2 regions of the Sulfonitrofixus jiaomeiensis genome follow, and region 1 is predicted to be linked to the other one. Evidence: riboswitches for the same ligand, from Rfam matches in the RefSeq annotation. Region 1 holds a riboswitch; the other holds the start of a gene.
The links. Region 1 has a riboswitch for cyclic di-GMP ahead of WCY20_RS09765 (hypothetical protein). Riboswitches for the same ligand answer to the same signal wherever they lie in the genome.
Positions count from the first base shown of each region.

Region 2: another riboswitch for cyclic di-GMP. It lies ahead of WCY20_RS08670 (immunoglobulin-like domain-containing protein); the one in region 1 lies ahead of WCY20_RS09765 (hypothetical protein).

Region 1 covers NZ_CP147919.1:1,934,245-1,939,100, reverse strand. Annotated here, with positions in the region: gene WCY20_RS09765 (hypothetical protein) at 366-1,853, opposite strand; cyclic di-GMP riboswitch class I at 1,993-2,079, opposite strand; cyclic di-GMP riboswitch class I at 2,163-2,242, opposite strand; gene WCY20_RS09760 (phosphoglycerate dehydrogenase) at 2,559-3,743, opposite strand; gene WCY20_RS09755 (cadherin domain-containing protein) at 4,161-4,856, opposite strand, start outside.
Region 2 covers NZ_CP147919.1:1,727,094-1,731,949, reverse strand. Annotated here, with positions in the region: gene dnaE (DNA polymerase III subunit alpha) at 1-1,372, shown strand, start outside; cyclic di-GMP riboswitch class I at 2,254-2,328, shown strand; gene WCY20_RS08670 (immunoglobulin-like domain-containing protein) at 2,421-4,856, shown strand, end outside.

The sequences.
Region 1 (4,856 bases):
AGCAGTACGCTCTACGGAAATAATGACAGTACAAAAGATACTTTTTCTATTAAAATATTTAGCAGCAATACAGATGAGCCAGAACACTGATATATAAGTAGATGAGGTGAGAAGTTGGCGATAGCAAACTGATATTTGCAGATATACCAATGGAGTGTTTTTTGGACGGGCATATGCAATGCCCCGTGGCATTATTTCACGGCAAAACGATCTGATGCCGTTCTTTTTAGATCGACTGTTTTGAGAGATTGATTTCCTTCGTTTTGGACGGATAATCAATTTGGCTCTTTATACAGTCCACCTTTTTTAGTTACCGCTTGTCTTTACTTTTCATTGGCGGTATTTAATTAACTCGAATTGGTTATTTAGATCCTGTCTTCAACAATTTCACCCGAAGCGACAGCCGGTAATACGTTGGCATGTGCAGCTTCATATTTCCATTTATAGTTATAAGCTACAATTTGGAAATCATCACCGGGAACGACGGTAACTTCAAATAGCCCATCAGCATCAGTTGACAAATCGCTTCTCATCCAGTTAGGTCCGATAAGAGCTACTCTTGCATCTTTAACCGTGACTCCATCGCTATACACGATTCGGCCGCGGTATGTGCCAGGCGACGTCTCTAGCGGCATATTTAGACTCCATGTACCAACGTGTGAAATGCTCCCCACATATGTTCCATCCGACTGGAGTTCTGCATAGCCTTCTTCGATCCAGGTCCCTTGGCTGTAGTCATAATACCATAGCGGAATAATGTTCTTCTCTTCTAGAGAGGTAACGGCATCAAATGTCAATGTTGCTGTAGCGCCATCTGCAAGATTTAGTGCATTACCGCCAGTATCTTTGAGTGATAGGCTGATCAGGCCGTAAGAGCTAAACAACACTGTCTCCCCATTGACATTTTTCCCTTCAAAAGTACCTGGAAACAGTTCTTTGCCTTCCTCTGTAGTGACATCCACTATTTTTAATCCTGCAGTAACAGTACCGTGATAGGCATTACCTGACATATCTGCATAGACATCAGTAGGTATGTCAAGATGGGCACCGGCAACTGCGGTCTGGCTGTCATAACTCCATTGTGAAGTATAGGTACCTATAGCGTACTCGAGATAATTCGAAGAAGCAGTGGTTGTACCTTCCGCATAGAGATCAACCTGAATACGTGTACTGCCAAGCAGGTAGCCCTCTTTTTCAAAATTGACAACGGCGTTTTCAGTTTCAGCAATGTTGGAGAGTGTAAAATAGCCGTTCTCATCGGTTGCTGTGGCACATCCGCCCACATTGATCTGCACATCGGCTAATCCGCTGCCTGTCGCTTTGTCAGTGACATGGCCTTCGATCATTGCATCGCCTTCTACACATACTGCAACGACAGGTTGTGTCTCTTCCACTACAGGTAGCGTCTCTTCAACGACAGGTTGTGTCTCTTCCACAACGGGTAGCGTCTCTTCAACGACAGGTTGTGTCTCTTCAACAACGGGAAGTGTCTCTTCAACAACGGGAAGTGTCTCTTCAACGACAGGTTGAGTTTCTTCAACAACGGGAAGTGTCTCTTCAATGACAGGTTGAGTTTCTTCAACAACGGGAAGTGTCTCTTCAACGACAGGTTGAGTTTCTTCAACAACGGGAAGTGTCTCTTCAACAACAGGTTCTGTCTCTGTAGTAGTTTTTTTAGCTAAGCCCGGTGGTAGTGTTGTCTTTACCTTAGGTGCTAGTGCAGTACTGCTGCTTGTTTGATTGGCATCTTCTTGACAACCTGTCAGAAAAGCGACTGTGATGAGTAATGTCAAAAAACTTTTTTTAGTCGATAAGTACAAAAGTTCATCCTTGTTTTTGAATAAAACCTTCATGCAAAAAGGCATGTAAGAATTTAATATTCAAACCTGGGATGTGAATCTATAGAGGAGGTAACCCGGCTATCTTAGATACAGTGATGAAAGGAGGTAGATGAGAAGATGCTTACTATTCCACATAAATAAGAATACATGTCAATGCAACCCAGCCATCTCTTTCAAAAATGAAATAAGACCCGTGGCTTTCCGTCCCCGCTTCACAACGGGTTTGGCCTAGTTAATTTAATAATGTATGTGAGGAATAAGGTTCAGAGGGAAAAGGCTTGATTTTATAATAAAAAGTGTAAAATCATCTTCTTTATAAAACAAGGCAACCCAGCTATCTCTAATCAAAGAGACCTGAAGCTTTCCGTCCCCGCTTCACAACGGGTTTGGCATAAACAATCAGAATTATTATATAAAATAGCTTAAATATTCATTACTTATTTAGATTAGATAGATGAAACTTGACGTCTCTTGCTTGTGCTTCTTAGTTTTTAACAGATATAGATTGGTTGTCAGTAGGGTGATCACACTGTTTATGCATCTCTTTTCATTCGGACTTAGCGATGTTATAGATATTGCTTTGTTGCCGATCATTTATATGACTTTTTAAAAATGTTGTGCAGTAAAATTGAACAAGAAGCACAGGGTAAAGAGATCTCTGTGCAAATCGACTTGGCAACTGAAGAGGACAGGCTGGCACGCTGTTTGAACAAATCCTCAGTCGATAATTCTGGCCATAACAACACCCTTGATCGCGAGCAACTTCTCGATCATTGATTCTGGGAGATTTCCGTCTTCTATATCGATGATGTTATAGGCCAGGTTACCTTTACTTTTATTGAGCATGTTGGCAATATTGATATTGTGTTTTGCCAGCAAAGAGGTGATCTCACTGATCATGCTTGGCATATTCTTATTGGCTATAACCACTCTTTTTGCGCCTGCTATTCTAGGTTGTACACAGTTAGGAAAATTTACAGAATTCTCGATATTTCCGGTTTCAAGAAAATGTTTTACCTGGGTGCATGCCATGACTGCACAATTGTCTTCTGCCTCGCCTGTTGAAGCTCCGAGGTGGGGTATAGGAATGACCTGTTTGATATCGAGCAGGTCGCCATTGGGAAAATCTGTTACATACGCCGAGACTTTTCCGGAGGCAATGGCGTTTTTGAGGGCATCATTATTGATCAAACCACCTCGTGCAAAATTCATGATTTTGACGCCGTCTTTCATCATGGCAAATTTTTCGCTGTCAATCATCTCTTTTGTGCTCTCCATCAGCGGTACATGAATGGTCAGATAGTCAACATCGCTAAGAAGTGTCTCAAGTCCGGTGGCCTTTTGTACATTGTGTGAGAGTTCCCAGGCAGAATCTATAGAGAGAAAGGGGTCGTAGCCGATAACGTCCATGCCTAATGCGAGTGCATCATTGGCCACGATCACACCGATAGCGCCTAGACCGATGACCCCGAGCTTTTTGCCTTTGAGCTCCTGACCTGCAAATTGGGACTTTCCTTTTTCGACCAGTGCCGGAACTTTGTCACCCTCTTTTTTTAAGCCATGAACCCATGCGATACCCTCTACAATATCACGTGAAGCGAGCAGCATACCGGCGAGTACCAGCTCTTTGACGGCATTGGCGTTGGCTCCGGGTGTGTTAAACACGACAATACCCTTTTCAGAGCATTTTTCGATAGGGATATTGTTGGTTCCGGCACCGGCTCTGGCAATGGCAAGTAACGACTTTGGTAGTTTCATATCATGCATTGAAAAACTGCGAAGTACGATTGCATCGGGATGTGTGATTTCACTGGCGACTTCATAGTCTTCGCGGGAAAACAGTTCCAAACCTTGCGGTGAAATCTTGTTCAGTGTCTGTACCTTATACATCTTATTCTCCATTTTACTGTTTTTCTATCGCGAACGTTTACATTAGTCAATCAAGCGCTTGAACGCCATTTTAGCTCATTGCATGTTATATTGAGACACAAAGGCCGTTTGTGATATACCTGAGAAAGCCTGACTTGTAGAGTTGTATTTATTCTAACAAAATCTAGGGAAAAAAGTCCTTTTTCCCTGGGATAAAAGATTGTCGGCAGCACCTTTTTTAAATTCATGGGATGTCATCAGTGGCTATTTGAGAAAACTAGTGTAAAACTAAAAATGTGATTTATTGATAGTCTTGTTGTAAAGAAATTGTGAAGAGAGTGTTTTATAGCTGTCTTGCGACAATTCAACCAATCATGACATGGATTTGTTTTGATAAATGGCTGAAATGATAGATTTTAGAGCTTAAAACCCTAAAATCCATTGGTTTTTTTATTTCAGTTCAAAATTGAAAAGGTAAACCGTACCCATTTCGCTAATGATATTTTCGGTATAAGATCTGGCACCAACAACCATATCAGAACCGCTGATGGCTACTGAATATCCAAAATAGTCTCCTGCGCCAGTATCATGAGCTTTGAATCTGAGGATTTCTGTAAAGACACCTGTTCCATCATTTTGGAAGAGATAGGCTGCACCACGATTGCCGTTTATATCGCTGGCCGGATCTTCGCTTTTGGCGCCGACAAGGACATAATTTCCGCTAATGCTGACTGCGCTACCAAATAGATCATCTGCAACGGCATCGGAAGCAGCAAGTTTTGTTGTCTGGGTATAGGTGTCATCTCCGTTGTTTTTAAAGATATAGGCTGCACCGGTATTGTTTTTATCGACACTGTCTTGATTGGCATTGTCGTGATAGGCACCGACAACTGCATACTCTCCATTTGCGCCGATACCCACTGACCAACCGAAATTATCACCTACTTGGGCATCGCCAAGAGGAGCCATTAGTTTGTCTGCATGATTGAAAAGGCCTGTACCGGCATCCTTTTTATAGACGTAGGCCGCTCCGGCACTAATTACAGCATCTGCGCCCATACTTTCTGACCAGGCGCCGACTATCGCATGATCTCCGTTGATGTCAACTGACCACCCAAAATAATCACTTGGTTCGTGATCGAAGGC
Region 2 (4,856 bases), 210 kb from region 1:
CCTCGGCGGTGCGGACATCGTCCGCCGCGCGATGGGTAAGAAGAAGGTCGAGGAGATGCTCAAGTACAACAAATTGTTCTCCGAAGGGGCGCAAAAACAAGGGCTCGACTATAAGACCGCTTCGGAGCTTTTTGACCTGATCGAAAAGTTCGCCGGTTACGGTTTCAACAAATCGCACTCGGCGGCCTATGCGATGGTCACCTTTCAGACGGCGTGGCTGAAGACCTACTATCCGCAGGAGTTCATGGCGGCACTGCTCACCTCGGAGAAGGACAATACGGACAAGATTGTCAAGTATATCGATGAGGTCAAGCGCATGGGTATCGAACTCTCGCCTCCCGATATCAACCATTCGCAGCTGGAGTTCTCGGCGATCGAGAAAGACGGTCAGGATGTCATCCTTTTCGGGCTCGGCGCGATCAAAGGCGTCGGAGAAGCGGCCGTCCAGTCCATTCTGGAGGTTCGTGAGAACGGCGAGTTCAGTTCAATGCAGGACTTTGTCAACCGCATCGAGCCGCAGAAGGTCAACAAGAGGGTGCTCGAGTCGATTACGAAATCGGGCGGTTTTGATGCTTTCGGACTCTCCCGCCGTGCGATCCTTGGGCAGATGGACCTGATTATCCAGACAGCGAAAGATGCTTCACAGGCGAAGAAAAATGCAATCGGCAGTCTCTTCGGTGATGATGAGGAGATCTCTACCGTTGAGCTTACCCTGAAAGACGAGGCGGAGTTCGGGCTCAAAGAGATACTGGATTTTGAGAAAGATACGCTGGGCTTTTACGTTTCGGGCCACCCGCTCGATGATTTCCGCGAGCGCATCGATGCACTTACATACACGCTCTCTTCCGATATCGACAACATCACCGACGGTTCGACGGCGATCTTTATCGGGAAAGTCGAAGAGATCACCAAGAAGATCTCCAAGAAGGGCAACCAGTTCGGTATCGTCAACCTGATGGACTTTCACGGCAATATCGAGATGATGCTCTTCAGTGATAAACTCGATCAGCTCGAAGGGATGAATCTGAATGACCCGGTTGCATTTAAAGTCAAAGTGACCCATACTGAGCAGTTTACCCGCATGAGTGTTTTGAAGATTTTTACCCTGGACGAAGTCAAAAAAGAGGCAAAAAAGGTGGTGACAAAGATCGTTGAGAAGCCGCCTGAAATGTTGAAACTTCGCCTGCGTATGGACAAGAGCACGGAATTGCTCGAAGAGCTTTACCGTCTGGTCCGGCGTTATCCGGGCAACCGCCCGCTTCAGCTCAACATTGTCTCAAAATTGCAGAATGTTGTGATCGATTCTGCGATAAGGGTGGACAGCAAAGTACTCGACGAACTGGCACATTTCGAAGCAGTGGATGTGGCGTAAAGTATAAATCAATGTATCGTTGACAGGATAAAATTTTCGCTTTTTAAACCTTGTTTACAAAAAGGTAACATTTACATAAGCTTTGGCAGTCTTTGTATCGCTCGATGTGCAAAAAACTTGAGTATGCTTCATCGTGTAGTCTATTTGCATGATTTCCATCAACTTAGATGATTCACTAGGAACGTGTGTTGGGTATACCGAAAAGTTAGAAAATACCGTTTCTATTCCCTTTCCTCAATCGTCCCGGATCAGTCTGGGCAGAGATTTCCTGGAGAATTCATTTTTTTCAGCACGATTTTTTTGACGGACAGGAATTCTTCCTCATTTTTCGGTTGGTAGTAGGCGATGTAGCTGACGTATGTCAGCAATGCATGCTTTAAGCCTGTATATGACCGGAAAATTACCTGTACAAGCAGTTCTTTCAGTGCGTCGTTTATCGTTGCAAGGGTATTGTATAAGAAAAAGAATGCGGTGCGGGATACTTATGCATGTTCGGAGGGCAAACGACACTGAGAGAATTTTGAATTGAACTCAATCTGAACCGACACGATATTGTTGAGGTTATGATTAGTCAGTACTATATGGCACATAATTATGAGATAAGCCTTCAGTAGGAGTTTAAATACTTTAAAGATGGCCGTGTTATTCTCACCGAAGAGAAAAGTGTGCTTGAATTTTAGGAAAAAATGTTAATTTCGGCAAATACAATTCCAGCTCTGACTCCGGATAAGCATTATTCAAACATTTATTCAAAACGGCTCTGTTGATAGAATATGTTCACTTTTTATTTTATTAGATCGGGTCAATTGACTTGTCTTTTATATCGAGATTTGTATTAGATTACTTTACTTTGATTTTTATATGTGATATCATGTTCTTAACTGCAATAAAGCCAAACTGTCTGTGAGGGCAGGACGGAAAGCTAAGGACCTCCAGAAGAACGCCTGGCTACTCAGCAACTATCATACATTAAATGTCGTTTTGAAATGCTGGCTAGAAGTCATCTGTTCAAAATTCATCTATTCTAAAATATTGGAAGGATGAGACAATGAAACGTGTATTTTTTATTGCGCTTTTTATGGTTAAGTTCCTGTATGCTGCTGAGATCATCGTTGACAATCATGATTCGGGCTTCAGCACGACCGGTTCCTGGTCCGAGTCCGGGGCGCCGGATGAGTATGCCGACAGTTCTGTTTTCAGCAGAACCATCGGCAGCAGCGCGACCTGGACACCCGTTCTGCCGGAGGCAGACTACTATGAGGTTTATGTATGGTATACCGGTTCTACCGTCTATGATCGTGATACAGACGCCAGCTATACGGTCAATCATGCCGGGGGTTCTACGCCGATAGGGATTGATCAGAATCAGGGTTCGGGAGACTGGGTTTTACTGGGCACCTTCTCATTCAATGCGGGCACCAGTGGCAATGTTACCCTTGTGCGTGATGTGGAAACGGGAGGCACCAGCGCCGATGCTGTCAGGTTTGTGTCTCAGGGCGGTGTGCCTACAAACCATGCTCCGGTAGTAAATGCGGGTTCCGATCAGACGATCACGCTGCCTGCAGGTGCCAGCCTGAACGGTACGGTGACCGATGACGGTCTTCCTGCTCCTTATACGGTCGTGTGGACACAGGTCAGTGGTCCCGGGACCGTAACATTCAGCAATGCCGCTGCGGAAGATACGACAGTCAGCTTCAGCCAGGATGGAACTTATGTGCTCAGGCTGAGTGCAGATGATACAGAACTGCAGGGATATGATGATATAGAAATTACAGTCAATCCGGCTGCAGGCAGTGGCGCGATCATCGTTGACAATCATGATTCGGGCTTCAGCACGACCGGTTCCTGGTCCGAGTCCGGGGCGCCGGATGAGTATGCCGACAGTTCTGTTTTCAGCAGAACCATCGGCAGCAGCGCGACCTGGACACCCGTTCTGCCGGAGGCAGACTACTATGAGGTTTATGTATGGTATACCGGTTCTACCGTCTATGATCGTGATACAGACGCCAGCTATACGGTCAATCATGCCGGGGGTTCTACGCCGATAGGGATTGATCAGAATCAGGGTTCGGGAGACTGGGTTTTACTGGGCACCTTCTCATTCAATGCGGGCACCAGTGGCAATGTTACCCTTGTGCGTGATGTGGAAACGGGAGGCACCAGCGCCGATGCTGTCAGGTTTGTGTCTCAGGGCGGTGTGCCTACAAACCATGCTCCGGTAGTAAATGCGGGTTCCGATCAGACGATCACGCTGCCTGCAGGTGCCAGCCTGAACGGTACGGTGACCGATGACGGTCTTCCTGCTCCTTATACGGTCGTGTGGACACAGGTCAGTGGTCCCGGGACCGTAACATTCAGCAATGCCGCTGCGGAAGATACGACAGTCAGCTTCAGCCAGGATGGAACTTATGTGCTCAGGCTGAGTGCAGATGATACAGAACTGCAGGGATATGATGATATAGAAATTACAGTCAATCCGGCTGCAGGCAGTGGCGCGATCATCGTTGACAATCATGATTCGGGCTTCAGCACGACCGGTTCCTGGTCCGAGTCCGGGGCGCCGGATGAGTATGCCGACAGTTCTGTTTTCAGCAGAACCATCGGCAGCAGCGCGACCTGGACACCCGTTCTGCCGGAGGCAGACTACTATGAGGTTTATGTATGGTATACCGGTTCTACCGTCTATGATCGTGATACAGACGCCAGCTATACGGTCAATCATGCCGGGGGTTCTACGCCGATAGGGATTGATCAGAATCAGGGTTCGGGAGACTGGGTTTTACTGGGCACCTTCTCATTCAATGCGGGCACCAGTGGCAATGTTACCCTTGTGCGTGATGTGGAAACGGGAGGCACCAGCGCCGATGCTGTCAGGTTTGTATCGCTGGGCGGTGTACCTGATACTACGTTTCCTATCATCACGATTATAGGGGATAACCCTTTAAATCTGCAGCTGGGCGACACCTTTAGCGATCCGGGGGCCACGGCGCATGATAATATCGACGGTGATGTTACGGCATCCATACAGACAAGCGACGATGTCAACATCTCTGTTGTCGGAACCTATAGTGTTAACTACACGGTTGGTGATACAGCAGGCAATATTACAACTGCTGTCCGTACCGTTGTGGTCAGTGATCCGACAGCAGATACAACACCTCCCGTCGTTACGATTATAGGGGATAATCCTTTAAATCTGCAGCTGGGCGACACCTTTAGCGATCCGGGGGCCACGGCGCATGATAATATCGACGGTGATGTTACGGCATCCATACAGACAAGCGACGATGTCGACACCTCTATCGTCGGAACCTATAGTGTTACCTACACGGTTGGTGATACAGCAGGCAATATTGCAACTGCTGTCCGTACCGTTGTGGTCAGTGATGGCGATTTTCAGGTCATTGAACTTAATGAACTCGAAGCTGACACTCCTAGAACAGAGGATGATTTTGGATACGACGTGGCCATTAATGGGGAGTAT